One region of the Devosia sp. P3_B2 genome, then DNA from elsewhere that is predicted to be linked to it. Evidence: predicted binding sites of a transcription regulator. Region 1 holds the regulator's gene; the other holds the start of a gene.
What was found. The regulator LexA, encoded in region 1, represses DNA repair genes until DNA is damaged. The targets are predictions, from matches to a motif close to TGTTCNNNNTGTGTTCNG.
Positions count from the first base shown of each region.

Region 1 (16,057 bases):
GCCGTGCTGGCAGGCTCCGGCGGGCTGGTCGCGCAGGTCGTCGAAGCCGCGCAACGGGCTGGCGATCGAGTGCAGGTGCTCACTTTCGAGGAGCGAGAGGCTATCCCCGGCGCGAAAATGGCGCGGGCGGATATCAGCAACCCGCTCGGCATCGTTTGGTCGCTGAAGACCTTTCGTGCCACGCATGTCGTGATGGCTGGTGGGTTGCATCTCAGTGACCGGCAACGCGAGGGGCTGGCGAAGTTCGCCACCGGTGGTGAGGCATCCGCCGCGCTTGGCGATGCGGCGCTGTCTGGCCTTGCAGGGGCGGTGAAGAAGTTCACCGGTGCTGATCTGCTTGGGGTGCACGAGATTGCGCCCGAACTCCTCGCCGAGGCCGGCTTGATCGCTGGTCCGGCGCCCGATGAGGCCGCCGTTGCTGCGGCGCGGCTGGCAATAGCGGCGGCGCGGGCGGTGGGCAGGCTCGATATGGGGCAGGCGGCCGTAGTAGCCGGTGCGCGCGTCGTCGCGGCAGAGGATGTCGGGGGCACTGCGGAGTTGCTGAGCCGCGTGGCGGCGTATCGCCGGGCCGGGTTGATCGGCGACGGGCAGGGGCCGATTGTCCTCGGCAAGACCAGCAAGCCGCAGCAGCCGGCCTATGTAGATTTGCCCGCCATCGGTCCCGACACAGTGAGTGAAGCCGTCGCGGCGGGCGTCACCGTCATCGCGGTCGAGCCGCTCCGCACCCTGCTGATCGACCGGCTAACGCTGATCGCCGCGGCCGAGGCTCAGCGCGTGACTATCCTCGGTCTTGCACCATATGCCTGAGGCAGTGCGGCTGTTCATCCTGGCCGGCGAGCCTTCGGCTGATCGCATCGGGGCCGACCTGGTGCAGCGGCTGCGGCGACGCACCAGCGTCGAACTCGGCGGTGTCGGCGGGCCGGAGTTGCGGGCCGAAGGTCTCGGCAGCCTCTTCCCGATGGAAAATCTCTCCGTCATGGGCTGGAGCGACGTGCTGAAGCGGCTGCCGTTGCTGCTGTGGCGCGTTAGGCAGACCGCCAAGGCCATCATCAGGCAGCGACCTGACGTGGTGGTTCTCATCGATTCCCAGGTGTTCTCCAAGGCTGTCGCCAGTCGTGTGCGTCGGGCCGGTCTGGATATGCCGATCCTGCTCTACGTCGCGCCAACCGTGTGGGCGTGGCGCCCCGAGCGCGCTGTCGAACTGAAACCGCTATACAACGAAGTGCTCGCGGTGTTGCCGTTCGAGCCCAAGGTGATGGCGGAGCTCGGCGGGTCGCCGACCAGCTATGTCGGTCACCCTGCCATGGCCCGTTTCCCGATGCGGCCGGCGCAGCCGGAGCGCGGTCCGCTGCTACTGCTCCCGGGCAGCAGGGTTGGCGAACTGCGACGACACCTGCCGCTGATGCGCCAGGCGGCGGAGATGCTGCAGGCACACCCGCGCCTGACCGGCTTTGTCATTCCGACGCTGCCCTCGCTTGCCGATCAGTTGCGCGCCGAAGTGGCGACCTGGCCGGTGCCAGTGGAGATCGTCACCGGCGATGCCAGGCAGGAGGCCTTCGCGTCCGCCTATGCCGCCTTCGCAGTAAGCGGCACGGTGACATTCGAGCTGGCCATGTCAGGCGTGCCCATGGTGGTCACCTACGTCGCCGATGCACAGCAGGCGAAACGCTATCGTGCGCTCGGGAGACGCGTACAGATCGCGTTGCCGAACATCCTGCTCGGTCGCGAAGAGATACCGGAACTGCAGTTCGCGCCGGACGATGTGCGCTCACTTGAGCCGCTGGCGGCGCTGCTCGATAACCCTGAGATCGTGGCCGGGCAGGTCGAGGCATTTCACCATATCCGGACCCTGATGCAGAAAGGGGCGCCTGAGGCGCCCCTTGTCGATCCCGCCGAGCGGGTTCTGGCTCATACCGATCAGCGGCCGCTGATCGGCTCGTAGTCGCGGACCGGCGAGCCGTTGTAGAGCTGGCGCGGGCGGCCGATCTTCTTCTGCGGGTCGGCGATCATTTCCTTCCACTGCGCGATCCAGCCCACGGTGCGGCTGAGCGCGAAGATGGCGGTGAACATCGAGGTCGGGAAGCCGATCGCGTCGAGGATGATACCCGAGTAGAAATCCACGTTGGGATAGAGCTTCCGATCAACGAAATACTGGTCGGAGAGCGCGATCTTTTCCAGCTCCTTGGCAACCTGCAGCGTCGGCGACAGGTTGTCGGCACCGAGCTGGGCCAGCACCTCGTTGGCGGCCTGCTGCATCACCTTGGCGCGCGGATCGTAGTTCTTATAGACGCGGTGACCGAAGCCCATCAGGCGGAAGCCGGAGTTCTTGTCCTTGGCCTTGGCGATGAACTCGGGGATGCGGTCGACGGTGCCGATCTCCTTGAGCATGTTCAGCGCCGCCTCGTTGGCGCCGCCATGGGCAGGGCCCCAGAGGCACGCAACGCCCGCCGCGATACAAGCAAACGGGTTGGCGTCGGACGAGCCGGCGAGCCGGACCGTCGAGGTCGAGGCGTTCTGCTCGTGGTCGGCGTGGAGCGTAAAGATCAGGTCCATCGCACGCGCGACGACCGGGTTCACCACGAAATCCTCGGCCGGGACCGAGAAGCACATGCGCAGGAAATTCGACGCATAGTCGAGGTCGTTGCGCGGGTACACGAAGGGCTGGCCCACCGAGTACTTGTAGGCCATGGCGACGATCGTGGGGATCTTGGCGATCATGCGGATCGAGGCGATCTCGCGCTGCTGCGGATCGTTGATGTCGATGGAGTCGTGATAGAACGCCGCCATGGCGCCGACCACGCCGCAGACGATGGCCATCGGGTGCGCGTCGCGACGGAAGCCGCGGTAGAAATAGTGCATCTGCTCATGCACCATGGTGTGGCGGGTGACGCGCTGCTCGAAGTCCAGCATCTGCGCCTTGTTGGGCAGCTCGCCATAGAGCAGCAGGTAGCAGACCTCGAGGTAGTTCGACTTCTCGGCCAGCTGTTCGATCGGGTAACCCCGATACATCAGCTCGCCCTTGTCGCCATCGATATAGGTGATGGCGCTGTCGGTCGCGGCGGTCGAAGTGAAGCCCGGATCATAGGTGAACATGCCGGTCTTGGCGTAGAGTGAGCGGATATCGATGACATCCGGCCCAACCGAGCCCGATAGCACCGGGAACTCGAAAGTCTGGTCCCCGATGGTGAGTTTGGCGACGGTATCGCTCATCTTCGCACTCCATTTTGGCCTTCTAGGGGCCCGCGGAAGGTGGGAGCGGGCAAGGCCGGATCGTCGTTAAGAGGCAGGTTCGGTTGGCGTAACCCATATACCCCACCTCTGCAACAGGTGGGTGAACAACGCTGACCTAATCAGTTTTCTCAATATGCATCAGCTGGCCTGATCGCCCAGTCGTGCCAGTGTTTCGTCGCGTCCGATCAGCACCATGACCTCGAAAATGCCCGGCGAAATGGTCCGGCCGGTCAGTGCTGCCCGCAGTGGCTGCGCCACCTTGCCGAGCTTCAGCCCACGGGCCTCGGCGAAGGCGCGAGCCGCTGTGTCGATTGCTTCCACCGACCAGTCGTTGAGGCCCTTGAGGATGTCTGCGAAGGCGCCAACGTTGGCGCGCGCGTCAGCGGTCAGCTGGTCGGCGGCTGCCTGGTCGATGGCGAGCGGGCGTACGGCATAGATGAACTGCGCCAGGTCGATCAATTCGAGCACGGTCTTGGCGCGCGGCTGCAGCTCGGGCAGGGCGGCCAACACCGTGGCCTTGTTGGCGGCGAGGCCATCCATGTCGAACACGCGGTTGAGCTCCGTCGCGGTCTCCAGCATCACGTCATAGAGCCGCTGCGGCGCCGCCTCGCGGATGTAGTGGCCGTTGATGTTCTCGAGCTTGACGAAATCGAAGCGAGCCGCCCCCTTGTTGAGGGCATCGAGCGTGAACCACTCGACCATCTGCTGGGTGCTGAACAGCTCTTCATCGCCATGGCTCCAACCGAGGCGAGCGAGATAGTTGCGCAGCGCCTCCGGCAGGTAACCCATCTGGCGGTAGGCCTCAACGCCGAGGGCACCGTGGCGCTTCGACAGCTTGGCGCCGTCAGGGCCGTGGATCAGCGGGATGTGCGACATCTCCGGTACGGACCAGCCCATCCCGTTGTAGATGACGATCTGGCGCGCGGCATTGGTGAGGTGGTCGTCACCGCGGATGATGTGGGTGACGCCCATGTCGTGGTCGTCCACCACCACCGCCAGCATGTAGGTCGGCGTGCCATCGGAACGCAGGATGATGAAGTCGTCGAGGTTCTCGGCCTTGAATACGACCTCGCCCTGCACGTGATCCTGCACCCGGATCTCGCCCGACTGCGGCGCCTTGATGCGGATCACCGGGGCAACGCCGGCGGGCGCCTCGGACGGGTCGCGGTCGCGCCAGTAGCCGTTGTAGCGCGGCGGCAGGCCGTTGGCGCGCGCGGTCTCGCGCATCTCGGCCAATTCCTCGGGGGAGCAGTAGCAGTAATAGGCCTGGCCGCGCGATAGCAGCTCGTTGGCGACCTCGGCATGCCGGGCAGCGCGGGAAAACTGCATGAACGGCTCGCCGTCCCAATCCAGCCCCAGCCACTTCAGGCCGTCGAAGATCGCCTTGACGGCGCCTTCGGTCGAGCGTTCGCGATCGGTGTCCTCGATGCGCAGCAGCATCTTGCCGCCGGTGTGACGCGAGAAGGCCCAGTTGAACAGGGCCGTGCGGGCGCCGCCGATGTGGAGGTAGCCGGTGGGCGAGGGGGCGAAGCGGGTGACGACTGGAGTAGCCATGGGTCGGTGAAACATCCCGGAGAATTGGCGTTTGGCGGTGTGTAAGCACCCCGGAGCCGGAGCGCAAGGGCGGCAGTTGGCATGGCGCCCACGCCCGGTTAGCATCTCCGCCGTGATCGTGCAGAGCGGGGGCTCGGCGGGTGACCGTGACTGTCGGGGAGGTGGTGTCTGAGCGACTGGTTCCGGTACCCGCCGGACCGGATGCGATGCGTGCGTTGCCGCCGGCGCTTCGACCGCGCGTATCCCGGTGGCACGAGTTCGCGACCAGTATCGCCACGGCGCTCGAGCACCGGCGCCTGTTTCTGCTCTGGCCTTATGCTGTCATCGCCGGACTCATCGTGTCGTTGGCGACGCCGACAGCGCCGGACCCGATCGTATTGGGACTGTTAGGTGCGGTTTTTGCTGTGGGCCTGCTGTTAAGCCGCCGCCAGCTTGCCATCTTCCGCACTCTGACCATGGCCGGTGCCTTCTGGGCCGGGTTCTCGCTGCTCGCGGTCCACGCCACCCTGTTCGGCACCACGATGCTGGCGCGACCCGTCTATGGCACGTACGAGATGCGCGTCGACGAGATTGTCTCCGAGGCTGAGAGCGGGGTGCGCGCGATCGTCTCGGCTATCACGCCAACCGGCACGTCACGCACAGTCCCTATGCGTCGAGCCCGGATCGTCGTGGCTGCTGGTCCGGCACTCGGGCCCGGCGACATCATCCGGGCGCCAGTGCGCTTCTACGCGGTTCCGGGACCCGTGGTGCCAAATGGCTTCGACACGCAATTCCATGCCTTCTTCGACGGTGTCGGCGCCTATGGGAACACGACCGGCACGGTCGAGCGGGTCAGGTCGGGAGACAGCTCGGCGCCCGAGCGCATCATAGACGCCGTCCGTCGCGGCATCGCCGCACGCATCGATGCCGACCTGCGGCAGCCGGCTGCCGGCATTGCCCGGGCGCTGATCACCGGCGACCAAAGCGCAGTCTCGGATGAAGCACGCGAGACGATGGCAGCCGCAGGCCTGGCGCACGTGCTTTCGGTATCGGGGCTGCACCTCACCATCGTGGCCGGGCTGGTGCTGGTGACCCTGCGAGGCGGCCTGGCGCTGGTCGGCAGCATCCACCGGCTGGTCTCGGTGAAGCGGGTCGCGGCGGCGGGGGCCGTGCTCGCGTCGTTGGCCTACTTTGCCATTTCGGGCGGCAACGTCGCCGCACTCCGTTCGACCATCATGCTGGTGCTGGTGCTCGGCGCTATCGTGTTCGGCCGACGGGCATTGACGATGCGGAACGTAGCGATCGCCGCGTTGATCGTCATCGCCACCGATCCCGCCAGCGTCTTTCGTCCCAGCTTCCAGCTGTCATTCGCCGCCGTGGTGGCGCTTATCGGTGCCTGGGAGCTGATGCGACCGCCGGAGGGCAGGGAGCAATCGCTGCTGGCGCGCACCGGCGGCTACCTCTGGGGCATCGTGCTCACCAGCCTGATCGCCGGCGCGGCGACACTCCTCTTTTCGGTCTACCACTTCCAGCAGACCTCGCCGCTCGGCGTCCTTGGCAACCTGTTCTCACTTCCCTTGGTCGGCTTCGTCATGATGCCCGCCGCGGTGCTCGCGACGCTGGCCATGCCGTTCGGCTGGGAGGCGCCCTTCGTGGCCGTGATGGGTTGGTCGATCGACCGGATGCTCGATCTCGGCGGGATCGTGGCGAGTTGGAGCAGCGCCCTCGACTACAGTCCACTGCTGACGCCTATGGCCCTATTGCTCGGTCTCGCGGCGCTGGCTTGGTTCACCTTTATCCCCACGTGGCACCGGCTGATCGCGCCGATCCTGCTGCTACCCGCAGTGTTGATGTTTGCACTCGATCAGCCACCCGATGTGCTGATCGCGGACACCACGCAGGCGGTGGTGATGCGTAGCGAGACCGGGTTGGGACTGGTTGCGGGAAAAGGCGACAGCTTCGCTGTCGACGTGTGGCGGGAGACCTATGGCGAACCGATCGAGGCGATCTCGCCGCTCGGTTGTGACAGCGTCGGATGCTTCGGAGCCAGCACGCGCGGCTTCACGATCGCCATCGTCCGGGATCCGGCCGGCTTCCATGAGGATTGCGGGCTAGCAGACTTGGTGATCACCCACCGAACTGTGCCGGCCAGTTGCTCGGCAAGCGCCATCGTCGATGCGGACGCGCTGGTGCGGGGCGGCGTGCATTGGCTGCGCTGGGATGCGGCGCGGGGCGGTTTTGAGATCCGCCCCGCGATCCCGCCGCTCAGCCGGCCGTGGCGAGCAGTGCTACGGTGACGCCTGCAGCTTCGATCTGGGCATTGCCCAGCACGTAGCCCTTCTCGTCCGGAGCGGCGGTCAGGTTTGCCGCGGTGTCGCCGTAATTAAAGTAAACGCGCCATTCACCACGCGTCCGGCAGCGCACGCCGGCAGGCAGGTTCAGCGTCGGCACCTCAGCTTCGGCAAGCAGGTGGTCGATGATGCGCTGCATCAGTGCCCTATCGCCGCTCGCGGCGAGGTAGTTGAGCTTTCCCTGCGCCACGAGCACCGGGAAATCCTCCTCGTCCTCGATGACGATCTGCGCTCGGGTATCGAGCCGTTCGCGCCAATGGCCGACGGCCCCGCCACCCTTCACCGAGACGGTGCGCCGCGGATCGGTGCTGTCGACGCGGGCTACCTTGGCGTCGAGCAGGTTCTGCGGCAGGTCGGGACCGAGGCCGGCAGGGATCGAGAAGTTCTGGGTCTTCGAGCCCGTGCGCGGACCGATCAGCAGGTGGCCATCGAAGTTCTCGATTGCCGTCCGCAGGGCATCGTTCCAAGCGAACAGCGCCGGGATGACCACCAGGTCGTAGCCTGAGAAGTCGGTGGTCGAGGGCGGCAGGATGTCGACGTCGATGCCGCGCTTCCGCAGCGGCACGTAGACGTTGCGCACGTGCTGGTGGTGCGTGAAACCCTTGGCTTGCGGCTGGATGCGCCAGGCCCACTCGCTCTGGTAGTCGAAGACGATTGCGACGCGGCCTTTCCGCGCCTCGCCATCGAAACCCAGCTCCTTCAGCTCCCGTGCCACCTGCTTCGCTTCATGGTAGCCGGGCGTCGGCACGCTATCGGGCCGCAAGAGCCCGGCATGCATCTGCTCCTGCGCGAACGGGGCCTGCCGCCAGCGGAAGTAGCTCACCACCTCCGCCCCGTGCGCGAAAGCCTCCCAGGCCCAGAGCCTCGCCATGCCGGGCAGGGGATCGGGGTTGTAGTCGGCCCAGTTCACCGGTCCGGGCTGCTGCTCCATGATCCACCAGCGGCCATGGCCCACGGCGCGGTAGAGATCATGGTGCAGTCCAGAATTGTCGGGGTCGCCCTGCCGGAAGTACGGAATCTTGCTTTCCTCGGGCTCCGGAACGCCCTCCAGATGTCCCAGCGGATAGGAGTCCCAGCTCGCGACGTCGAGCGTCTCGGCCAGTTCGTAGTGGTCGAACTCGGTCGAGCGCGACATGAAATTGTGGATCACCGGCAGGTCTGGACGCGCCGCCTTCATCAGGTCGTACTGCGTCTTGTTGAACGCGGCGACCTGCGCCGACGAATAGCGGCGAAAGTCGAGGCAGGCAGCCGGCGCGGCCTCGGTCACGGTGAGGTTCGGCGGGTCGATCTGTTCGAAGTTGTTGTACTCCATCGACCAGAAGACATTGCCCCAGGCGAGGTTCAGCGCCTCGATGGTCTTGTACTTGTCCTTCAGCCAGAGCCGGAAGCCGATGGCCGCGGCGTGCGAGTAGGAGTGCACCGTGTCGTGGCAGCCGTACTCGTTATCGGTCTGCCAGCCGGCGAGTGCCTTGTGCTGGCCGACATGGTCGATCAGCAACCGGGTGATGCGGGCGCATTCGCGCCGATAGCCCAGGTGCGAGAAGTCGTAGTGCCGACGCGAACCGAAGCCGCGCGGTCGGCCGTCGCGATCGACCGCCAGCATGTCGGGCATCTTGTCGATCAGCCAGCGGGGCGGGGTCGCCGTGGGCGTGCCAACGATGACCTTGAGCCCGTGCTTGTCGAGCACGTCCATTGCCGCAACCAGCCAGCCGAAATCCAGCTCGTTCGGTCGCGGCTCAAGGCGGGACCAGGCAAACTCGCCGATGCGGACATATTCGATGCCGACCTCCGCCATGCGGCGGGCGTCGTCATCCCATTGCTCGACGGACCAGTGTTCGGGGTAATAGCAGACGCCGATAGCGGGAAAAGACACGTTAGACTCAGAGTTTGAGGAAAGGTTCGGCGATGCCGGGTACGTCGAGCGCCACGGCGAAGACGCTGCCGGCATGCGGCTCGACTTCGAGTTGCTCGGGCGTCATATGCTCGCGCGCGGTGGTGATGTAGAGGGTCTTGAGGTCGCTGCCGCCAAAGGCGGGGCAGCTCACCTGGCTGACGCCGGGAACCTCGACCACCTTGTCCAGCTTGCCGTCAGGGGAGATGCGGATGACCTTGCCGCCGCCCCAGCGGGCGTTCCAAAGGTAGCCTTCGGAATCGACCACCGAGCCGTCGGCGCCGCCCGGCCCTTCCATGGTGAAGAAGTCCTCCCAGGGTCCGGTCGGCTGGCCGGTTGCCGGATCGAGGGCGCAGCGGACAATCATCTTGCCGGCGTCGGTGAAGTAGGCCGTGCGCCCGTCGGGGGAGAAGCAGATCGAGTTGGGGATGCGGATGTTCTCGATGACCTTGGTGGTCTGTCCGGCGCGGTACTGATAGACGCCACCGACCCCCGCCTCGGCCTTCCGGCCCATCGTGCCGATCCAGAAGCCGCCGGTGCGGTCGACGCGGCTGTCATTGGTCCGGTTGGTCGGAATGTCCTCCTCGATCTCGGCGATCACCGTGCTCGTGTCGGAGGCAAAATCATAGCGGAGCAGGGCGCCCGACTGCACGATGCCGAGTGTGTCCTTGTCGATCACGGCGCCGGCGCTGACCGTGTCCTTGAAGGTAATGCGGTCGACGATGTGGCCGTCGGTGCCGGCGCTCAGCATGGTCTGGTTGAGGATATCGAACCAGAACAGGCGTTCGAGCAGCGGGTTCCAGAACGGGCCTTCGCCCAGCTCGCAGCGGCTATCGACGAACAGTTCGGCCTTCGAGTTCATCGTGGTCTTCCCTGATCATAGGCGGCGACGGCGGTGGTGGCGCGCGATGCCACATCGGCGGCCGACATGCCGGGCTTGAAAATGTAGGTGCCGAGCCCGAAGCCGGCGCAGCCGGCCGCAAAGTACTCGGCGAAATTGTCGGGGTTGGCGCCTCCGACGGCGTAGAGCGGGATAGCCGGCGGCAGCACCGCCTTCATCGCCTTGATGCCCTTGGGGCCAAGCACTTCGGCGGGGAAGAACTTCAGGCCCGTGGCGCCGGAGCGGATGGCGGTGAACGCGTCGGTGGGCGAGAACACGCCCGGATACGAGGTCATGCCGCGCTCGATGGTGGCGCCGATGACCGCCGGGTTGGTGTCCGGCGACACAACGAACCGGCCGCCCGCATCGGCGACCGCGTCGACATCGGCGCGGTTCAGCACCGTGCCCGCACCGACCAGGGCGCGACTGTCGAAGGCCTTGGCGACGTCTTCGATCGAGCGCAGCGCTTCGGGCGAATTGAGTGGGACCTCGATCATGGTGATGCCGGCGAGCACGAGGGCGTCGCAAACTTCGAGGGTTTCGGGAGGCGTGATGCCGCGAAGGATCGCGATGATGTGGCGGTGGTCCATGAACTTCTATGCCTGTCTTGCTGCCTTGAGTCCGGCGAGGGTGGCGTCGGTCGCATCGACGATGCGGGTCCGGGCGCCGAGCCGTTCAAAGCCCATCTGGTACAACCCGCAAAGGCCGACACTGCCGACCAGCGGAATCTCCGCCTCGCCGATCCAGTCGCGCTGGCCCCCGATCTCGGCGCCGATCAACAGGCCCGAGAGGAAACCGGCACACCATGCCGGGCTGCGGCCCGACAGCAGGGAGCCGGCGCGGACCTTGAACAGCGTCGCGGTCAAGCGCTGGGGCCGCTCGAGCCCTTGGTCGAGACCGGCAGCGAAGCCGACATCGCGATCCTCGCCCTCGAGCTCGCCACCGAGCGAATGGCGCAGCACCGAGTGGGTGCGCAGCAGCTCGAATATCTCGCCGGTCATGGCGCTGGAGAAGCGTTCCAGCTTGGTGCCGGAGAGCAGCGCCCACTTGCTGTGGGTGCCTGGCATAACCGCGAGGCCGGAGAAGTTGGGGATCAGTGCCGAGAGCCCAAGCAATTGGGTTTCCTCGCCGCGCATCACGTCCTCCGCACCCAGATCGCGGAGGCAGACGCCGGGCAGGATGCGCGGGTTGTGTGGGCCTGGCATATCGGGCGCAACGGCGCCGGCAGCTATGCGACCGAGTTCGGCGGGGGCGTCGAGATAGGGGGCCTCGATCCAGCCCTGCCGCGCGCCGGCCATGCCGCAGATCAGTACGTCCTCGACGTCATCGGCGACGCCGTTGAGCAGCGAGGTCAGCACATCCGGATATTGCTCGCGGCTGAGACGACCCATGCCGTCCGGCGACGAGCGGGAGAAGGCGATCTCACCGGCGGAATCTATTCCCCATGCCCGCAGATTGGAGGTGCCCCAATCGACGGCGACCCATTCGACCTGTCCTGCCAAAACCCTCTCCCTTGCGCCGCCAGTTTGCCGCGCATCAAGCCATGCCGCTACATCGCAATCGGGAAGGTGGTCCACTCTCCTGGTATGATCGCGAAAGCCGCTCGCAGGCGGCGCTTCAGATCCGATGCGCCACTTGCTGCCAGCGGCGCGGAACGTAACGTCTTTGCCAGCCCGGCCCTAGTGCAATTGTTGACCGCAGCGTCCGGATTCATAAGAAAAAGGGCCGGCTGAGGCAGCCGGCCCGGAGACCCGATTGGCGGCAGGTCAGGAGTTCAGTATTTGCGGAGCAGGCCAACCAGGCGGCCCTGCACCTTCACCCGGTCGGGCGGGAAGATGCGGGTTTCGTAGGCCGGGTTGGCGGCCTCGAGCGCTACCGAGTTGCCGCGACGGCGCAGCCGCTTCAGCGTCGCCTCCTCGTCATCTACGAGGGCGACGACGATCTCACCGGTCGAAGCGGCGTCCTGCTTCTTGATGAGCACGGTGTCGCCATCGAAAATCCCGGCATCGATCATCGAATCGCCGCGCACTTCCAGAGCATAGTGTTCACCCGCACCGAGCATCTCGGGCGGCACCATGATGGAATGGCTATGGGTCTGGATGGCCTCGATCGGAGTGCCGGCGGCGATCCGGCCCATCACCGGGACGGTGACCGCGCGGTAGGCGTCGGCGTTGGCCACCTGAGCCGCTGGGCGTGCCGGCGGGGTCGCGACCCGGCCAAGATTGCCCTCGATGACGCTCGGCTCGAAGCGCGCCTTGCGGCCGCCGAGCGATGGATTCATCGAGTCCGGCAGTTTGATCACCTCGAGCGCCCGGGCCCGGTTGGGCAGGCGCCGGATGAAGCCGCGCTCCTCGAGCGCAGTGATCAGCCGGTGGATGCCCGACTTGCTGCGAAGATCGAGCGCATCCTTCATCTCGTCGAACGACGGTGGGATGCCGGATTCTTTCATCCGCTCGTGGATGAACATCAGAAGTTCGTGTTGCTTGCGCGTCAGCATGGCGGCCCCGTGAGCAGAATCGGAACAAAGACTGAACGTGTTATACGTGTTCCAGTTATGTTCTGCAATCGGACGATGAATATTGCGTTACGATGGCGCCCCTGGCGCGCCGAAAGTGGCCGCGAAATCCTCTCGACGTCGGGGCCTTGCGTTTCGTTGACCTGCTGTCCACCAGGGCATACCGTCGAGAGATTGGCGTGTCGAACCCGCACACCCAACCTTCTCAGCTGGAGCTGTGCTCGTTTCCACGGGCCAGTGAACTGGACTGTTTCTGAGGAGGAAAACATGTCTATGAAATCAAGCCGTTATGCCATATCCGCAATGATTTTGGGGATATTGCTCAGCCCCACCGTGGCGGCCGAAATGACCGATGCGGAATTGGTCGCCAACGCGCTGTCGGCAGCGCCGGTGGCGGTGGGCCAGAATGCCACGGTCGTGAACTTCGATGCTCAGATGCAGATGAAGACGCTCAAGGAGGGAACGAACGGCTTTACCTGCATGCCGGACAACCTGGCTTCGCCCACCAATGATCCAATATGCGTCGACGCCGGAGGCATGGCGTGGTTGACGGCATATAGCGAGAAGAAGGACCCACCCGAGGGCGTGGTCGGTTTCGGCTACATGCTGCAGGGCGAGTCGGCGCCCGACAACATGGATCCGTTCGCGACGGCGCCGCCCGCCGGCCACGAGTGGATGGTCGACGGGCCGCACGTCATGATCTTCAACGTCGCAGACGAGATGCTGGCCGGCTATCCCAAGGAAGAGCATCCCGACCACACCCAGCCCTATGTGATGTGGCCCAACACTCCCTATGCCCACCTGATGATCCCCGTGCACTGACTACGGGATACACTGGCGCGTGCCGGCGCATCGGTCGACGCGCGCCACCGCCGGATTATTGCGGCTCGGCGGGTAGGGTAAGCTGCACGCTGAAGCCTTTGCCAGGCTGCGATGCGACCGTCAGTTCGCCACCGAGCAGACCCGCGATCTCTTCGACTATGGGCAGCCCGAGGCCAGCTCCGGGCTTGTCGCTGTTACCGCGGCTGAAGCGCTTGCGCACTGCCGCCAACTGCTCGGCGGCGACGCCCTTGCCGGTGTCGGCTACCTGCAGCAGCACCACGCGGTCCCCTGTGGCGACGCGAACCGTCGCTTCGGCGTCGGGTCCAGCATAGGCGATGGCGTTCTCGATGAGGTTGCTCAGCAGTTCACCGAGCAGCATCGGGTCGCCGCGGACCAGCGCCGGTCCTTCGCCCTCGAGGCCAAGATCGATGTCGGCGGCATGGGCGCGGACGACATAGTCGCCTGTGCGCTCCCGGGCGAGCTCGAACAGATCGACAACCTGGAACTGCAGCCGATCGGACGCAGCCTCGTCGATCCTGGCGAGGAGCAGCAGTTGCGCGAGGACGCGCTCGGCGTGCACCACCGCGGCGTCGGCGGTGCGGGCCGCCTCCCGTGCCGCGGCAGGGCTATCGGCGCGGAGCGCCAGCGCCAACTGAGTGCGGATGATGGTGAGCGGCGTGCGGAGCTGATGGCTGGCATTGCCGGTGAAATGGCGCAGGGCATCGAGAGCTGACGACAGCCGCGTCATGAACGAGTTGATCGTGTCGACTAGGCCCTGCACCTCGCGGGGAACCTCCTGTTCGATGGGGCTGAGGTCATCGAGGGCCCGCCGCGAGATGGCATCGCGGAGGCGGTAGAGCGGGGCGAGCGAGAAACCGACGGCCAGCCAGAGGATCACCGCGGCGGAGAGGATGAGCAGCGCAAGGCGAATGGCAGAGCGGAGGAGCAGGGTCTGGGTCAACTGCGTGCGGGCGATGGTGGTCTCGGCGACGGTGACCGTGAACGGGATGGCGCTGACGCCGGAGGATGCCGCGCGTCGCAGCACCGCCACGCGGATCGGCTCACCACGGAAGCTGGCGTCCGAATAGGCGATGTCGGCCGTCGCTGCATCAGAGGTCGGCAGGGTCTGGTAGCCCGTGATGAAGCCCTCCGGACCGTCGACGCGGTAGAAAACCCGGTCCTGCGCCGCCGAAGTCAGCATCTCCAACGCGACATAGGGTACGTCGACCTCGAGCTCGCCATCCTCGGTGACGATCACCCGCTCGGCGATGGCGAGGACGGAGCCGGCGAGGACGCGGTCTGAGAGTGAGGTTGCGGTGTCCCTAGCCTCGCGCCAGGTATCGACCACCGCGAGCGTGGCGACGGCAATTAGCGCAACCATCAGCCACAGCAGCAGACGCCGGCGCAGCGAGTAGGGGCGCACCATCAGTCGGCGATCCGATCGAGGTAATAGCCGAGGCCGCGGGCGACCCGCACGGTGAGCGCATAGGGAGCGAGGCGGCGGCGCAGGCGCGAGATGTACTGTTCCACGGCGTTCTCGCTGAGGTCATCGTCGAAGGCGGCCAGCGATTCAATGATCGATTGCTTGGCGACCACCTTGCCGGCCTTGCGCAGCAGGGTCTCAAGCACGCTGAGTTCGCGCGCCGGCATGTCGAGGGTCTGCCCAAACGCCGAGAGGGTGCGCGACACGGTGTCGAGCTCGATGCTGCCGAAGGCGATGCTCGAGTTGTGCAGCCCGGCTTGCCGGCGCAGCAGCACGCGGATGCGCGCTTCCAGCTCGGACACTTCGAACGGCTTGGTCATGTAATCGTCGGCACCGAGGTCGAGGCCGCGCACCCGCTCGTCGAGGGCGCCGCGAGCGGTGAGGATCAGTACGGAGGAGGCGTTGCGACGGGCCCGCATGCGGCGCAGGACGTCGAGCCCGTCCATTTCGGGCAGGCTGAGGTCGAGCACGACGAGATCGAATGTTTCCGTCGACAGCACGGCATCGGCGGAGATGCCGTCATGAACGACATCCACCGCGTAGCCGGCGACCCGCAGGACGACGGCAAGGCCGTCGGCCAGGGTCCGGTTGTCTTCGACCACCATGATGCGCATCATTGGCTCCCCGACCGCACGGTAGTTTGACGGCGCGGCGTTGCCCATAGCCCTTGTGGAGCGGGCAGGGGAGCGGGCATGGTCCGGAAATGCTCCGACTTCTCGCCATTCTCGTCCTCGTCGCAACGCCCACCTTCGCCCAGGAGGCGAAGGTCTATCCGGCGCTCGACGATGCGGTCGGCAACCGGACTGTCACGGTCTACTCGTCGCTCGACGAGCCGCTGGCGCGGCCGATGATCGCGGCGTTCCAGGCCGCCAACCGCGACATCGCAGTGGCCTATGAGGACCTGCAGACCGTCGACATCTACGATCGCGTGGTGGCCGAGACCGATGCCGGTGCGCCCACCGCAGATTTCGCGTTCTCCTCGTCGATGGACCTGCAGGTCAAGCTCGCGAACGACGGTTATGCGCAGGAGAGCAGCCTGCCGCTGTCAGCCAGTTGGCCGCGCTGGGCCAACTGGCGCAACACGGCCTACGCGCTGACCTATGAGCCGGCTGTGTTCATCTACCACAAGCCGAGCTTTGCCGGATCGAAGCCACCCTCGACGCGGGCGGAGCTGATCCAGTACCTCAAGGCCAATGCGGACACGATCCACGGCCGGATCGGCACTTACGACATCGAGCGATCCGGCGTCGGCTTCATGTTCTTTTCGCGCGACCAGGAGCAGTATTCCGACCTCTGGACGCTTGTCGGGGCCATGGGCGCGGCCGGCGTAAAACTCTACTCGACCACCTCG
Region 1 is NZ_JBFUGO010000010.1:11,445-27,501, forward strand. Features, by position in the region: gene lpxI (UDP-2,3-diacylglucosamine diphosphatase LpxI domain-containing protein) at 1-807, shown strand, start outside; gene AC1DV8_RS14940 (lipid-A-disaccharide synthase) at 800-1,942, shown strand; gene AC1DV8_RS14945 (citrate synthase) at 1,918-3,210, opposite strand; gene gltX (glutamate--tRNA ligase) at 3,370-4,785, opposite strand; gene AC1DV8_RS14955 (ComEC/Rec2 family competence protein) at 4,992-7,061, shown strand; gene AC1DV8_RS14960 (beta-galactosidase) at 7,030-8,988, opposite strand; gene AC1DV8_RS14965 (SMP-30/gluconolactonase/LRE family protein) at 8,996-9,868, opposite strand; gene AC1DV8_RS14970 (2-dehydro-3-deoxy-6-phosphogalactonate aldolase) at 9,865-10,476, opposite strand; gene AC1DV8_RS14975 (2-dehydro-3-deoxygalactonokinase) at 10,483-11,388, opposite strand; gene lexA (transcriptional repressor LexA) at 11,661-12,383, opposite strand; gene AC1DV8_RS14985 (hypothetical protein) at 12,669-13,223, shown strand; gene AC1DV8_RS14990 (sensor histidine kinase) at 13,279-14,649, opposite strand; gene AC1DV8_RS14995 (response regulator) at 14,649-15,320, opposite strand; gene AC1DV8_RS15000 (ABC transporter substrate-binding protein) at 15,410-16,057, shown strand, end outside.

Region 2 (16,057 bases), on a different contig from region 1:
TCCCGGTGACGACGACGCGGCGCAATTCCATCGAAGAAGAGCCGTTAGCGGTCGGCGATCAGCCGACAGCCTTGGTCAGATAGGCGACGGCGTCACCGAAGGTCTGGATCGATTCCGCGGCATCGTCCGGGATTTCGACGTTGAACTCTTCCTCGAAAGCCATGACCAGCTCGACCTGATCGAGCGAGTCAGCGCCCAGATCATCGATGAAGCTGGCCTTATCGACGACCTTCTCCGCATCCACGTTGAGGTGTTCGACCACGATTTTGCGGACGCGATCAGCGATATCGCTCATATTTGACTTCCCTTGTTACCAGTCAGGTTGTTCGTTCGTACTCGGGTCTCAGGCGCCGGAACTGTCCGGACCCACGACCTTTGCCGCCGGTAGCGGCAGACTGTAGGCGCGGCGTCGTACCCTCGCAAGTACGGGCCAAACCCGAAATCAGGGGCGGAGGTAACATACTTCCCCCGCCATTGCCATATTGTGCAAGGCCCGGTTTCCCCAGCCTTCGGCACTGGCAATAGGATTAAAGCATCACCATGCCGCCATTGACGTTCAGCGTGTGGCCGGTGATGTACCCCGCTTCGTTGCTGGCGAGGAACACCACCGCGGCGGCAACCTCGTCGGCGGCACCGAGCCGGCCGGCCGGGACCTTACCCAGAATGCTCTCGCGTTGCTTGTCGTTCAATTCGTCGGTCATGGCGGAGCCGATGAAGCCCGGCGCCACGGTGTTCACCGTGATGTTGCGCGAGGCGACTTCGTAGGCCAGCGCCTTGCTCATGCCGATGAGACCGGCCTTGGACGCAGCATAATTGCCCTGCCCTGGGTTGCCGACGACGCCGACGACCGAGGTGATGCCGATGATACGGCCGAAGCGCTGCTTCATCATTCCGCGTAGCACGGCGCGGGTGAGGTGGAACGCAGAGGTAAGGTTCACTGCCAGCACCTCGTCCCACTCTTCGTTCTTCATGCGCATGAAGAGGTTGTCGCGGGTGACGCCGGCATTGTTGACGAGGATATCGATGCCGCCCAGCGCCGCCTCGGCCGAGGGGATGAGCTTATCCACCGCGTCGAGATCGGAGAGGTTGGTCGGCAGGATCGGGTGATCACCGCCGCCCAGCAGGTCGCGGGTCTCCTCGAGGGCGCCAACACGCGTGCCGCTCAGCGCGACCCGTGCACCGGACGCGGCCAGCGCCTTCGCGATTTCACGGCCAATGCCGCCCGAGGCGCCGGTAACGAGGGCGCGTTTGCCCGTGAGATCAAACATTTGCGGACTCCTCAGGAGAAACTGATTCAGGCGCCGACAACGGCGAGGAAGGCGTCGACATCGGCCGGTGCACCGATCGACACCGCCGGGGTTTCCGGCGCGATGCGCTTGGCGAGGCCGCTCAGGACCTTGCCCGAACCGAGCTCGACCAGCTGCGTCACGCCGCCGTCCTTGACCAGCCAGTTGACGCACTCGGTCCAGCGGACCATGCCGGTCACCTGCTCGACGAGGCGCCTCTTGATTTCTTCGGGGTCGGAGATCGGAGCGGCCAGTACGTTGGCGACAACAGGCACCACCGGCGTGTTGACCGTCACCTGGTTCAGAGCGTGCTCCATCGCATCGGCGGCGGGGCGCATCAGGGCGCAATGGAATGGCGCGCTCACCGGCAGCGGCAGGGCGCGCTTGGCGCCGGCGGCCTTCAGCAGCTCGATGGCGCGATTGACGGCGCCGACATGACCGGAGATCACCACCTGGCCGGGGGCGTTGTCATTGGCGACGCCGCAGATTTCGCCGTCCTCGGCGTCATTGGCGGCGCGCAGCACGGTTTCGAGGTCGAGCCCGAGGATCGCCGCCATGGCGCCCTGCCCGACCGGCACGGCCTGCTGCATGGCCTGGCCGCGGATCTTCAGCAGCCGCGCTGCATCGCCGAGGCTGAACGCGCCGGCGGCCGCCAGCGCCGAGTATTCGCCCAGCGAGTGCCCGGCGACATAGGCGGCGTGATCCTTGAGGTCGAAGCCCCGGCTCGCCAGCACGCGGGTGACCGCCACAGACACCGCCATCAGCGCCGGCTGCGCATTTTCGGTCAGCCGCAGCGTCTCGTCCGGCCCATCGAACATGATGGCGGAGAGCTTTTGGCCAAGCGCGTCGTCGACTTCGGCGAAGACGTTGCGGGCTTCCTGGTAGGTATCGGCGAGGTCCTTGCCCATGCCGACGGCCTGGCTGCCCTGGCCGGGATAGGTGAATGCGCGCTTGGTCAAGTTGGTGGCCTCCGCTGTTGTTCTTGGTGCTTGAGGCCGAGCCTATGCCCCGCCCGGACAGGCGTCCAGTTGGCGGCGGCGTGTGCCGGAGGGGTGAGGCAATGTCAAGGCGGCTAGTCGAACTTCACCGCCGCCGTGTTGGCGCCGCAGAGCAGTACACCGACCCTTTCGCCGGGCGCCGGCACGTAGCGGCCGGAGAGCACGGCGGCCATCGCTGCGGCGCCGCCGGGCTCCACGGCGACACGCAGCACGTCCCAGATGGTTTTCTGCGCCGCGACGATCGCCTCGTCGGTGACCAGCACCGAGCGGTCGATGAAGCCGGAGAGGGCGAAGCTCAAGTTGCCGATACGGCGGGCGCCGAGGCTGTCGGCGGCGACGCCGCTCACCGGCACGTCGACGGGACGGCCCGCTTCGATGGCGTTGTGCAGCGTCGGCGCGTTCTCCGGCTCGACCCCGATGATACGGACGCGGCCGGCCGCCGCCGCGGCGATGCCACCGATCAAGCCGCCGCCGCCGACAGCGACGAGCAGCGTATCGAGCCCCGGGGCCTGCTCCAGCCATTCGAGCCCGACGGTGCCCTGCCCGCAGAGCGTTTCGAACATGTCGTAGGCGTGGACCTCGAGCAGGTCGTTCTCGAGGGCGAACGCATGGCTCGCCTCGTAGGCATCGATATAGCTGTCGCCGCCGATGGTGATCTCAGCGCCATACTGGAGGATGCGGTTGATCTTGGCCTGTGACGAGATGCGCGGCACGTAGATGTGGGCGGCGATGCCGAGCTTCTGCGCCGCATAGGCCACGGCCGCGCCGTGGTTGCCGCCGGAGGCCGCCACCACGCCGCGCTCGGCGCCGGTGCGGATCAGCAGGTTGGCGAAGGCACCGCGCGCCTTGAACGTGCCCGAGTGCTGCATGAATTCCAGCTTGAGCGAGAACGGCACACCATCCAGCCCGAAATCGGCTGCCGGCGCTTCGATCACCGGAGTGCGCCGGATGTGGGGGCGGATCACCACTTCGGCCGCGCGCACGGCATGGCGATCGGGAGCGGCAGGCGCGACGGTATCGATGGTGGTCATAACGGTCCAGACAAGGTTAGCATCAGTGGAGCCGACGGCTTGCCTAGCGCAAGATGGGGCGACAATGAAAGAGGCCGCACGATGGGGAAGACCAACGCCGAATGGCATCAGGCGCACCGGATGCCGACCAACCCGACCAAGCAGCAGCGGGCCGAATGGCACTACCAGCACGCGCTCAACTGCGGTTGCCGGGCGCTGACGCCGTCGATCACGTCGCTGCTGGTGTCGCAGGGTTATGAAGTGCCGAAGGTACGCGCGGCCGGCGTCGCAGGCTGAGGACTCAATCGAGCGGCGGCGTCTCGCGCTCGGACGGCGTGGGGCCCGGGTTCAAGAGCGGATCGCGCCAGACGGGCATTCCAGGCAACTGCCCTTCCGGCAGTTCCCTGATCGGCTGGTCGGTGTCAGGGAAATCGGGGGACACCTTGTCGGGCGGCTCGGCGGGCGGAAGGGGCTTCTTCGGATCGGTCATGATGTTCTCCTCCTGGTATTAAGGAGGCATCGGCTGATTTGTTCCCGGAGCGGCCCCACGGGTCTCGGCCGGATCGCTTGCGTTCCCCGCCCTTTTCCCCTATAGCCCGCCTCACATTCGTTCGGCCGGGGGCTGAACGGAGGGTTTGTTGTTTCCTCCAAGTGCGACGCTATGCGCTCGCGGGTCGCAACAGATAGGGTTCGCCCGTCCTCCCGTGTTCCCGCTCTTTAGAAGACTGCTTTGGTGCCTTTCCGGCTTCAAAGGGGCTCCGCGCCGAGTGGGATGTGTTGTGAACCAACTTGAAGGAAGGCGCTTATGGCCCTTTACGAACACATTTTCCTGGCTCGCCAGGACGTTTCCCCGACGCAGGTGGAAGAGCTGACGACGGCTTTGACCGAAGTGCTCACCAACGGCGGCGGCAAGGTTACCAAGAACGAGTACTGGGGCCTGAAGTCGCTCTCGTACCGCATCAAGAAGAACCGCAAGGCGCACTACACCCTGCTCAACATCGACGCTCCGCACGCTGCGATCGCCGAGATGGAGCGCCAGATGGGCATCAATGAAGACATCCTGCGCTTCATGACCATCCGCGTCGACGAGCTGGAAGAAGGCCCCTCGGCCATGATGCAGAAGCGCGATCGCGATGACGACCGTGGCGACCGTCCGGGTGGCCCGCGTGGCGACCGTGGTGGTTTCGACCGCGGCGACCGCCGCCCGCGCCGCTTCTAAGAACTGCTCGGGAGTATTCCAGGAAAAGTCGCTAGCGCTTTTCCGGTTCGGAATGCGACCCACTCAAAGGGATAAGCCAAATGGCCATCAAAGACCTGACCACGACCACGGCCCGCCGTCCGTTCCAGCGCCGCCGCAAGACCTGCCCGTTCTCGGGCCCGAACGCGCCGAAGATCGACTACAAGGACGTTCGCCTGCTGCAGCGCTATGTGTCCGAGCGCGGCAAGATCGTCCCCTCCCGCATCACTGCGGTCTCCGCCCTGAAGCAGCGCGAACTGGCCAAGGCCATCAAGCGCGCCCGCTTCATCGGCATCATGCCCTACGCCGTTCAGTAAGAACGGTTCGGGATTGGTTGGGGCTGCCGATCGTCGGCGGCTCCTAACCGTTCACTCGTGAACGGGACAGCATAGGAAAGCATCATGAAAGTCATTCTCCTCGAGCGTATCGGCAAGCACGGCCACATCGGCGACGAAGTGTCGGTGAAGGACGGTTTTGCCCGTAACTTCCTGCTCCCGCAGCAGAAGGCGCTGCGCGCCACCGAAGCCAACCGCAAGCGCTTCGAGCGCGATCGCGCCGACATCGAGAAGCGCAACCAGGAACGCCGCGAGGCCGCTGCCGGCATCGCTTCGGGCCTCAACGGCAAGTCGGTGGTGATCATCCGCCAGGCTGGCGAAACCGGCCAGCTCTACGGCTCGGTGTCGTCGCGCGACGTCGCCGACGCGCTGATCTCGGACGGCTTCACCGTTTCGCGTTCGCAGGTCGACCTTGCGAACCCGATCAAGACGGTCGGCGTTCACACCGTGCCGCTGCACCTGCATGCCGAAGTCGCCGTGACCATCACCGTCAACGTCGCTCGTTCGGAAGACGAAGCCGAGCGTCAGTCGAAGGGTGAAGACCTCACCGCGATCAACTACGACGACGAAGCCAACGAGGCCTTCGCCGCCGGCCAGGCCGAAGTCGGCTCGGCAGCCGCCGAAGCCTTCGGCGACGAAGAGTAAGAACGCCTCACAATCGAATGCGGAAGGCCGGGAGCGATCCCGGCCTTTTTGTTTGTCCGCCGGTCGCTACATCCCCGCCGGACAGGGGCGATCGGCGCGCCGTGTGTCGCAGGCGGAGGCCTTAGCGAGGTAGGCAAGCGCCGGCTGTTCCAGCTCTTTGGTGGAGGCGGCGCGGTAGGCATATTGCACCACATAGAGCGCGTCCGCCCCGGCGATCGCCTTGAGCCACATAGCCTCGGGCTTGCCCGTTCCGGGATTCAGCGGGCAGGCATAGTGCCAGAGCGCGAACGCGAAGCCGTTCGTTTCCCCGGTATCGAGCTTGCTCACCGAACTACCCTGGCAGGCGCCCTGCCAGTTCTGGCCCAGGTTGCGGGCGAAGGCGCCCGGGTCGGCGTCGTCTGCGTCGTGCAGGATTTGCACGGTCACCATCGTCGACCAATTTTCGACGGTTTCGCCCCTGGGAACGAACTCCATCATGTCCATCGTCCCCTGACGAGTCTGGAACCCGATCTCAAATCCCTCCGGCAGGTTTGTCAGCAGGTTCTCGGCGCTGAGTTGCGCCTGAACGGGTGCAGCCGCGAGTGCCAACCCCGCGGCCACTGCCAAGACTGATAGTACATGACCCAGTCGCATCGACTTCCCCTCCAACAGCCCGTTGGTAGGATGCTCGACGGCATCCGCCGCGGCAAGTCTATGCTGCCCCGACGCCCATGCGCGCCAGTAGCCGGTCCTTGCGGATGAACTGGTGGTAGAGCGCCGCGACGATGTGCAGCGCCAGCAGCCCCAGCATCAGTTTGGAGCCGATGCCGTGGACCGTCCGGGGCAGCACCGTCTCGAGATCCGGCAGCACGGCGCTGCCGAGGATCGCCGGGAGTGCGCCCGAGAGCACGATGGTGGCGATGCCGCTCGCGGCGGATTCCAGCACGATCGCGTAGAGCGCGATGTGTACCGCCTTTGCCATCCATTGCTGCCAGGCCGGCTGATCAGCCGGCAACGCCGGGCGGCGGTCGGCGGCCAGCCACCAGACGATGCGCAGGAGAGTGAGGAGCAGCGCCCCTACCCCCAGCGGAATGTGCGCGCGCAGCAGCGCGAGCTTGGCTGCGGGATCGGTCTGGCCCGCGGCCAGCAGGCCGGTCACGAACAGCATGAGGATCAGCAGCGCCGTCAGCCAGTGGATGGCGACGGCAATCGAACCGTAGCGGTTGGCAGTGCTTTTGACCGACATCGAAATCTCCTTGCGTCGGGCTCCCATCCGCAGTTACATAGCACACTATACAACTGCATAGCAAGCTATTCAAATGACCTATGTTCGCGAGACCTCTGCTGGCTATCTCACCAATTGGGCGGCGCGGCTGTTCGCCAAGGCGATCGAGCGACGACTGGAGGGCGGCAATTCCGGACCGATGCCGGTGTTCTTCGCCCTGCAGGACGGGCGCGCGATGACGCAGAAGGCCCTCGCCCAGATGGCCGCGGTGGAGCAGCCGACCATGGCCAACACCCTTGCCCGGATGGAACGGGACGGACTGGTGAGGCGCACGCCGGACCCCAATGATCGCCGCAGCGCCCAGGTGTCGCTAACCCCGCTCGGCCTCGAGCGTGCAAAAGCTGCTTTCGTCAGCGCTGTGGAAGTGAACCAGCTTGCGACAGCGGCCCTGACGCCCGAAGAGCGGCCCCTGTTCTACGACATGCTGCGCCGGATAATCGCGACGCTGGACAAGGACGGCGACTCGGCCGCCTGAGGGACGCGCCGATTTGCAATGCGTGCGGCTTGGCGCCGCCTTGGTTTCCCCCGCTTTCAACACTAACCACAGGCATCGCGGTAGTGACCCGATTCGGTCACCGCTGCGTCACATTTGATACTCGTCGCGGCGTCTGCCGCTGGTAAAGCAAACCTTAACGAGCGGGGGAGTATCCGAGTCGCTATGGCCGACAACAACGTGCATCGCCTGCGTCCGGAAGACGAAAAGGGCTTCCGCCTCGCCCCCCACAATGTGGAGGCGGAGCAGGCTTTGCTGGGTGCAATCCTCGTCAACAACGAGGCGTTCTACCGGGTCAGCGACTTCCTCGTGCCCGAACATTTCTACGAGCCGATCCACCGCACCATCTACGAAGTGCTGGCCAAGATCATCCGCGCCGGCAAGACCGCAACGCCCGTCACTGCCAAGACCTATCTCGGCGAGCAACTGACCGCTGAGATGACCATGCCGCAGTACTTGGCGCGACTGGCGGCGGAAGCCACCACGGTCATCAACGCCGCCGATTATGGCCAGTCGATCTACGATCTCGCCATCCGCCGCAACCTGATCCAGATCGGCGAGGAGATGGTGCAGGTCGCCTACGACTCCGATGTCGACGCGACGGCCAACAAGCAGATCGAGGAAGCCGAAAAGCAGCTCTTCGATCTTGCCGAGAAGGGCCGCTACGACGGCGGCTTCCAGAGTTTTTCGCAGGCGCTGACCGAAGCCATCAAGATGGCCGGCGAAGCCTACGGCCGCGACGGCACGCTGTCGGGCACCGCTACCGGCCTTACCGATCTCGACCGGCTGATGGGCGGCTTGCAGCGCAGCGACTTGATCATCCTCGCGGCGCGTCCTGCGATGGGCAAGACCTCGCTCGCCACCAACATCGCCTTCCATGTCGCCAAGAGCTTCAAGGGCGAAGTGCTGGCCGACGGGCATACCAAGACCGTCGATGGCGGCCATGTCGGCTTCTTCAGCCTCGAAATGAGCGCCGAGCAGCTGGCCACCCGTATTCTCGCCGAGCAGGCCGAAATCTCGTCGTCCGACATTCGCCGCGGCAACATCCACGAGAGCCAGTTCAACCGACTGGTCGACACCTCGAACCTGATGGCGCAGGTGCCGCTCTATATCGACGACACCGGCGGTATCTCGGTGGCACAGCTCGCCGCTCGGGCCCGGCGCCTCAAGCGCCAGAAGGGCCTCGACCTGCTGATCGTCGACTACTTGCAGCTGCTTTCGGGCTCGTCGAAGAAATCGAGCGAGAACCGCGTGCAGGAACTCACGGAAATCACCACCACGCTTAAAGCGCTGGCCAAGGAACTCGAAGTGCCGATCATCGCGCTCAGCCAGCTGAGCCGACAGGTCGAAAATCGCGACGACAAGCATCCGCAACTTTCGGATCTGCGCGAATCCGGCTCTATCGAGCAGGACGCCGACGTGGTGCTGTTCGTTTATCGCGAGGAGTACTACCTCAAGAACAAGGAGCCCAAGGAGGGCTCGCCGGAACATCTGGCGTGGCAGGGCGAAATGGAAAAAGTGCATGGCCGCGCCGAAGTGATCATCGGCAAGCAGCGTCACGGCCCGACGGGCACCGTGCAGGTCAGCTTCGAGGCGCAATACACGCGCTTTGGCAACCTGGCGCGCGCCGACTACCTGCCCGAGAGGATGGAATAGTGATGGCGGCACCGGCCATTGCGACCGGTTACGGCGGGCGGCTGACGGTCGACCTGGGTGCGCTGAAGCGCAACTGGCAGGCGCTCGACAAGGTGAGCCGCGGGGCACTGACCGGTGCCGTGGTGAAGGCCGATGCCTATGGCACCGGCATCGCCCAAGCCTCGCGCGCCTTCTATGAGGCCGGCGCGCGCTTTTTCTTTGCTGCCACCCCTGATGAGGGCATCGCCGTCCGCGCTGCCCTCCCCGAGGACAGCCACATCTTCATCCTCGACGGGCTGTTTCCCGGCTCGGCGCCGCTCTATGTGGGCGAGCGGCTGATGCCGTGCCTCGCTTCGATCCCCATGCTCGAGGAATGGCTGCAGGCTTGCGTCGCCTCGAACCAGGCGCTGCCGGCGGCCCTGCATTTCGACACCGGCATCAACCGGCTCGGCTTCCGGCTCAACGAAACCTCGATCGTCAAGCGGCTGGTCGACTCGATCGGCTATGCGCCGCAGATGATCATGAGCCATCTCGCCTGCGCCGATACCCCGGCGCACGAGAAGAACCGCACGCAGCTGGCGCTGTTCACCTCGGTGATGGCGCAGTTCCCCGGCATTCCGGCATCGCTCAGCAACTCGGCCGGGCTGATGAGCAACCGCGACAACCATTTCCAGATGGTCCGCCCGGGCATCGCGCTCTATGGCGGCCGCGCCGTTGCCGGCCGGCGCAACCCGATGGCGCCGGTGGTGACACTCGAGGCGCCGATCCTGATGACCAAGGACGTGAAGACCGGTGAGACGGTCGGCTATGGCGCGCTGCAGACCATGTCGCGCGACAGCCGCCTCGCCATCGTGGCGCTGGGCTATGCCGATGGCTTCTTCCGCTCGCTCAGCTCATCCAACAATCACCGCGGCACGCATGTGGTGATCCGCGGCCAGGCCTGCCCCGTAGTCGGCCGCGTCTCGATGGATATGATCGGCGTCGATATCACCGACCTGCCGCAGCCGCCCGCGCCCGGCGAGATGGCTGAAATCATCGGCAAGCAGGTGACGGTGGACGACCACGCCGACGCCGGCAACACCATCGGCTACGAAGTGCTGACCAGCCTCAAGGGGCGCTACACCCGGCAATACACGGAAAGCGCCGCGCCGACGGCGTGATTGCGGCTAGTCGTCCACCACCAAGGCGTTGAGCGGACCTGCCATGATGCCGCCCTCCACCGGCAGGTTGACGCCGGTGATCCAGGACGCATCGGCCGAAGCGAGAAAGGCAACCGCCGCGGCGACGTCTGCCGGCTCGCCGACGCGACCAAGCGGGTACATGCGCGCGAGCTTTCCGAGGTCTTCCTCCCGGCCGATCCAGTTGCGGGTGCGGATGGTACCTGGTGAGACCACGTTGAAGCGCAGTCCGTGCCGCCCGTAGCGGACGGCGAGGTTCTTGGTCAGGATCTCCAGCCCTGCCTTGGCGGCGGAGTAGGCGTATCCGCCGACGGCGACGTTGCCGTTGATCGATCCGATCGTGACGACGTTGCTTCCTGGCCCGGCCGCGATCAGGCTCGGCAGGGCCGCGCGGATGCAGCGGACCACTCCGGTCAGGTTCACGTCCATCTTGCGGTCCCAGAGCTCGTCGGCGATCTCGCCAAACACCGGCTCGTCCCAGTCGCCGCCGGCGGTGTTGACCAGCACGTTGAGATGACCGAGCCGCGCGACGGCGTCAGCGAACGACGCCTCGACGGATGCAGTGTCGGTCACATCGCAGGTCGTAGCGAATGCCCTGCCGCCGGTCGCCACGATCTCCCCGGCGACCTCCTCGGCCGCTATTGCGTCGATGTCCGAGACCGCGATCGATCCGCCTTCGGCCGCCAGGCGGAGCGCAATCGCGCGGCCGATGCCGTGCCCTGCACCGGTGATATAGATCGCCTGCCGATCGAACCGCATTCGATGGTCCCCTGGTCCTCGTATCGACGGGCACCTTAACGGGTGTCGCTCGTTGCAGACCAAGCGAAAATCCGGGCGGCACTACGCTGGACGCGCAGCGCCCTCGGCCTGATCGGTCTCGACGACGCGAATATCGGCCGCGCGAAGCTTCTCGAGCACCTGCACCTGCCCGATCAGCGGCCAGGTGTCGAAACCCAGCAGTTCCAGCGGTCGCCACAGGGAGACGCCGCCGGCGATGGCGAGGCTCTCGCTCACGACCAGGCGGATGTACTCGGGCAGGAACGACATATAGCCGACGGTCGTCGAGAGCAGCACGCAGACGGCCAGCAGCACGAGGCCGATGCGCAGGGCCTCGAACCCCGAGCGACGCAGCATCTTGAGCTGCCACCGGCTCTCCTCGATCTGCTCGTCGCAATATCCCCGGATGGCCAGCCGGACGCTCTCGCCATCCGCGGGGCCAGGCATGGCGAGGGTTACTCTTGGTGGCGGATCGTGCCGGCGGAGGCCGAGATCCTCGACTTCCTCGATCAGCCACTGGATGCCCGGGATTCGAGAGTATCTCCCCTCGTATGGCGCTATCGCCGGCGCCTCGAAGAGGTCGGCCTGCCGCCTGAGCCGCACGGAGATATCTGGAGAATCCATCCGCACCACCATTGATCACGGCGAAGCGTAGGTCGGCGACCTTGTGGGGAGGTTTCGGCGAACGGCGTAAATTCAAGCGAGTTTGGTCGGCGCCGACGGGGTAAGTCCAGCCCCGTCGGCGCCTGCTGCATCTAGCCGACGGGCGGGCCGAACCAGGTCGTGAGCGCCTCGGCAAGGCCTTGCCGGCCTCCCTCGCCCACCCAGGCGACGTAGCCATCGGGCCGAACCAGCACGGCGGTGGGAGCGCTGACCGCCCCAAGCACCGGCAACTCCCACGTCCCCGAGTAACTGGCGTCGACCAGTTGGACCCGATCGGCCCATGGCGTGATGTCCAGGTCGCCGGGCGTGCCGAAGTTCAGGAGTGCTGGCCTCGCGCCATGCAGCAGGCTGAACATGCGCCGCGGCCCGTCGGCGGTGACGATATCGAGGTCGGGCACGCGACGGCCGAGCAGGGGATGGCCCTCGCCGAGGTCGTAGTGAATCCCCAGCCCCGTCAGCATTCCGGCGAAGCGCAGCCGCGGCTCCTCCATGCCGAGCAGTTCGGCCATGGTGTCACGCACCGCCTTCGTCCGATCGTCCTCACGGCGCAGCGCGACCGAGGCCATGGTGTGCTGCAGCACGCGTGCACCCACCGGGTGACGTTCGGCGTGATAGGTGTCGAGCAGGGTTTCGGGCGAGGTCGCCTTGATCACCTGGGCCAGCTTCCATCCGAGATTGAGCGCATCCTGCACGCCGGTCTGGAGACCCTGTCCACCATCGGGCGGATGAATGTGCGCGGCATCGCCCGCGACCAATACCCGTCCCTTCCGGTAGGAAGCGGCCTGCCGGGCCGCATCGGTGAACCGGCTGATCGAGGTGGGACTGTGGATCCCGTAATCGGTGCCATAGACGGCAATGAGCGCCTCCTTGAGATCGCCCAGGGTCGGCTCACCCGCCTCCCCCAGCTGCCGCTCGGTCACCATGACGCCGACCGGCCCTTCATCCGCATAGACGATCTTTCCATCGCGGATCTGGTAGTTCACCCGGCCGATGGAGTGGAGGCCGATGGCATCGCGGCGGATGCCCCATTCCGGCGGCAGCTCGGCAAGCTCGGCCTGCGCAATCAGATTGCTGACGGTGGGATCCGATCCGGGGAATTCGATGCCCGCCGCCTTGCGCACGACACTGCGCCCGCCGTCGCAGCCCACGAGATAATCCGCCCGCAGCGACCGGCCATCGCTGAGCGCGACGTCCACGCCGGTGTCGTCCTGCGTGCAGCCGGTCACCTCGACGCCGCGATAGCTCGTCACCGCCAGCTCGGCGACCCAGCCGCCGAGGATCCGCTCGATGTGCTTCTGCCAAAGCCCGAGCGTGTAGGGGTGGCGCGTCGGGAAGCCGCTGATGTCGAGCATGACCCCGGCAAACCCGGTCACCTGCACCTTCTGTCCCTCGGCGAGGAACCGCTCGACAATGCCGCGCTGATCCAGCACCTCGAGTGTCCGGGCGTGCAGCCCCCCTGCCCGCGAACCAAGCACATCCTGGTCCAGGCGCCGCTCGACGATGGCGACATCGACGCCGGCCAGCGCCAGTTCACCCGCCAGCATCATCCCCGTCGGACCGCCTCCGGCGATTACCGCTGCGTGCTGTGTCATCCCTCGCTCCTGTTGCTTTGGCCAAGGGCTGCGGAACTTACGCAGAAGTCGACGATTGCCAACGCTTGAACTGAACTCATTTCACCCCAGATAAGGATTACCGGGCCGGCTGCGTTCGCCCGATGAACTCGCGCATGAGCGAGGCGGCAGATCGGGCGCCACGACGTAAGCCTCCCTCACCAACGAGGGATGACGTCGCGAAAGCGCCGAGGTCGGAAATCCGTGCAGGAGCAGCACGGCGGGCATCAAGGCCTATGTTCCTGTTTTGTTCTTGACTCGCGTTTTGCCTCAATGGTTCCCTGCTTCTCCCTAAACGGAGGACCATGAGATGACCGATCTGCCGCAGCTGTCGATGTTTGCCAGCGAAACCCGGCCGTTCAAATCCATCAAGGTGCCACCGCGGCAGGGCCGCGACCCGGTGTTTTTCGCTGTGTTGGTGGGCGGCAGGCTGCGGCCGGCGCTGCAGGCCATCGTCACCGACCAGCAGCGGCTGCACGGCATCTCGGCCGGGCTGCTGCCGGCGACGACGCTTCACATTTCGCTGGTCGGCGTCGGCTTCTACCAGGAGCTGTCGGGCCCGGATCTCGCGACCGCAATGTCGACCGGCGACTCGATCGGCTTCACGCCGTTCGACATCGCCTTGACCAAATTGATGAGCTTCAAACGCCGCGTCGGCGCGCCACCGATGGTGCTGACGCCCGGATCAGATACGCCACTGGTCGACCTGTCACGCCTGCTGCGCTGGGGCATGCTTGAGCGCGGCTTCGAGGCCCGCTCGGACCCGAGCGAGGCCTTCCACCTCACCCTCCTGTACGACCGCGTCAGCGCCCCCGAAACGGTGCTCGAACACCCGCCAACCCTGCGCGTCGAGGGCTTCGCGCTGGTGCGGAGCTTCTATGGACAAGGCCGATATGAGGTAATCGGAGAGTGGCCAAGGGCCGACCGCGACACGGCAACGGTTGCTCGCCCCTGATCACTCCCGATTCCTCGACCGGCACCACAGGTGCCGAACACTCGATGCGGCACCTCCCCCTCTGACGGGGGAGGATGGCTGGAGGTGAGCGGCGCCACGACGCCGAGATTTTTGAAGATCGCGACCCCGCTCGACCACCGCGCATCCGGAAGCCGCTGGCTGTCGGATGTCTCGGCACCATCGTTCACTCTTCGTTCTTGCCTTCGCGCCGATACTCCGCTACCTCTCATCGCCTATCGGGGCATCTCATGGCGCGTACCAAAACCTCCTATGTCTGCCAGGCCTGCGGCGCGGCAACCACACGCTGGCAGGGGCGGTGCGAAGCGTGCGGCGAGTGGAACACCATCGTCGAGGAGATCGTCGATTCCGGTGTCGGCGCCGGGCCGAAATCGGCAGTTGCCGGCGGGCGCCCGATTGCGCTGCTGCCGCTGGCCGGTGAAACCGAGACGGCGGCACGCGTCGTCACCGGCATCGGTGAGCTCGATCGGGTCACCGGCGGCGGCTTCGTGATGGGCTCCGCGGTCCTCGTTGGTGGCGACCCGGGCATCGGCAAATCCACGCTGCTGCTGCAGGCTGCCGCGGCGATGGCCGAGCGCGGCCGGCGCGTCGTCTACGTCTCTGGCGAAGAAGCAGTGGCGCAGATTCGGCTCCGCGCGCAGCGGCTAGGGCTGGGCGATCGCGAAGTGCTGCTGGCGTCCGAAACCAATGTCGAGATCATCCTCGCCACGCTGCAGAACGGCCCTGCCCCCGACCTCGTAATCATCGATTCGATCCAGACGCTGTGGACCGACCGGGTCGAGAGCGCGCCCGGCACGGTCACGCAGGTGCGCACCTCGGCGCAGGCGCTGACGCGCTTTGCCAAGAAATCCGGCGCCGCCGTCGTGCTGGTCGGCCATGTCACCAAAGACGGGCAGATCGCCGGTCCGCGCGTCGTCGAGCACCTGGTCGACGCGGTGCTGTATTTCGAGGGCGATGCCAGCCACACCTTCCGCATCCTGCGCGGCATGAAGAATCGCTACGGCGCTACCGACGAGATCGGGGTGTTCGAGATGTCGACGCTTGGCCTGCGCGAAGTCGCCAACCCGTCCGCCCTATTCCTCGACCAGCGCGACAAGGACGCGGCAGGCTCCGCAGTGTTCGCCGGCATGGAGGGGACGCGCCCGGTGCTGTGCGAAATCCAGGCGCTGGTCTCGCCCTCGCCGCTCGGCACACCACGCCGTGCCGTCATCGGCTGGGACTCGTCGCGGCTGTCGATGGTGCTCGCCGTTCTCGAAACGCGCTGCGGTGTGCGGATCGGCGCCAACGATATCTATCTCAATGTCGCGGGCGGGCTGAAGATCAACGAAACCGCGGCTGACCTTGCGGTGGCGGCGGCGCTGATTTCCTCGCTCACCGGCTCGCCCCTGCCCTCGAGCAATGTCTATTTCGGCGAGATCTCGCTGGCCGGCGGCGTGCGGCCGGTGGCGCATGCGGCGCAGCGGCTGCGCGAGGCGCAAAAGCTCGGGTTTCAAGGCGCGGTGACCGGCCGGCTGGGCAAGGGCGACGTGCCCAACGGCATCGCCGTGGGCGAATATGCCGAGCTTGCCGAGCTCATCGGACGCATCGCCGCTCGCGGCCAGAAGCAGGCGGCGGAGTAGCGGTTTGGCCACGCTTCCTGCTTTCCGTGAAGATCGGCTATGCGGCGCTTCCTCGACGCTTGGCTTTGCCACGATTAGCGGTTACACGGGATTTTGAAGCGGGTCGCACGGGCGGATTTTCTACATGTTGACTGCATTTGACGTCGGCATCGGCGTTCTCGTCCTGATCTCGGCGATCCTGGCTACGGCCCGTGGCTTCACGCGGGAAGTGCTGTCGCTCGCCACCTGGGCGGGCTCCGCGGCCATCGCCGCCTATGCCTATTTCAACCACAAGGAAATCGCGCGCGGCTACATCGCCGAGCCGATCGTGGCCGACATCGTGACGGTGCTCGGC
Region 2 is NZ_JBFUGO010000009.1:20,610-36,666, reverse strand. Features, by position in the region: gene fabF (beta-ketoacyl-ACP synthase II) at 1-25, opposite strand, end outside; gene AC1DV8_RS14065 (acyl carrier protein) at 59-295, opposite strand; gene fabG (3-oxoacyl-[acyl-carrier-protein] reductase) at 528-1,268, opposite strand; gene fabD (ACP S-malonyltransferase) at 1,295-2,245, opposite strand; gene AC1DV8_RS14050 (threonine/serine dehydratase) at 2,359-3,315, opposite strand; gene AC1DV8_RS14045 (hypothetical protein) at 3,397-3,591, shown strand; gene AC1DV8_RS14040 (hypothetical protein) at 3,596-3,784, opposite strand; gene rpsF (30S ribosomal protein S6) at 4,100-4,513, shown strand; gene rpsR (30S ribosomal protein S18) at 4,594-4,848, shown strand; gene rplI (50S ribosomal protein L9) at 4,933-5,511, shown strand; gene AC1DV8_RS14020 (hypothetical protein) at 5,578-6,144, opposite strand; gene AC1DV8_RS14015 (cytochrome b) at 6,203-6,736, opposite strand; gene AC1DV8_RS14010 (MarR family winged helix-turn-helix transcriptional regulator) at 6,810-7,250, shown strand; gene AC1DV8_RS14005 (replicative DNA helicase) at 7,434-8,924, shown strand; gene alr (alanine racemase) at 8,927-10,063, shown strand; gene AC1DV8_RS13995 (SDR family NAD(P)-dependent oxidoreductase) at 10,070-10,840, opposite strand; gene AC1DV8_RS13990 (hypothetical protein) at 10,922-11,482, opposite strand; gene AC1DV8_RS13985 (FAD-dependent monooxygenase) at 11,614-13,113, opposite strand; gene AC1DV8_RS13980 (2'-5' RNA ligase family protein) at 13,442-14,086, shown strand; gene radA (DNA repair protein RadA) at 14,335-15,723, shown strand; gene AC1DV8_RS13970 (CvpA family protein) at 15,848-16,057, shown strand, end outside.
Region 2: AC1DV8_RS13980 (2'-5' RNA ligase family protein) is a predicted target of LexA. The motif match lies at 13,369-13,386, and genes of this name have one in related genera.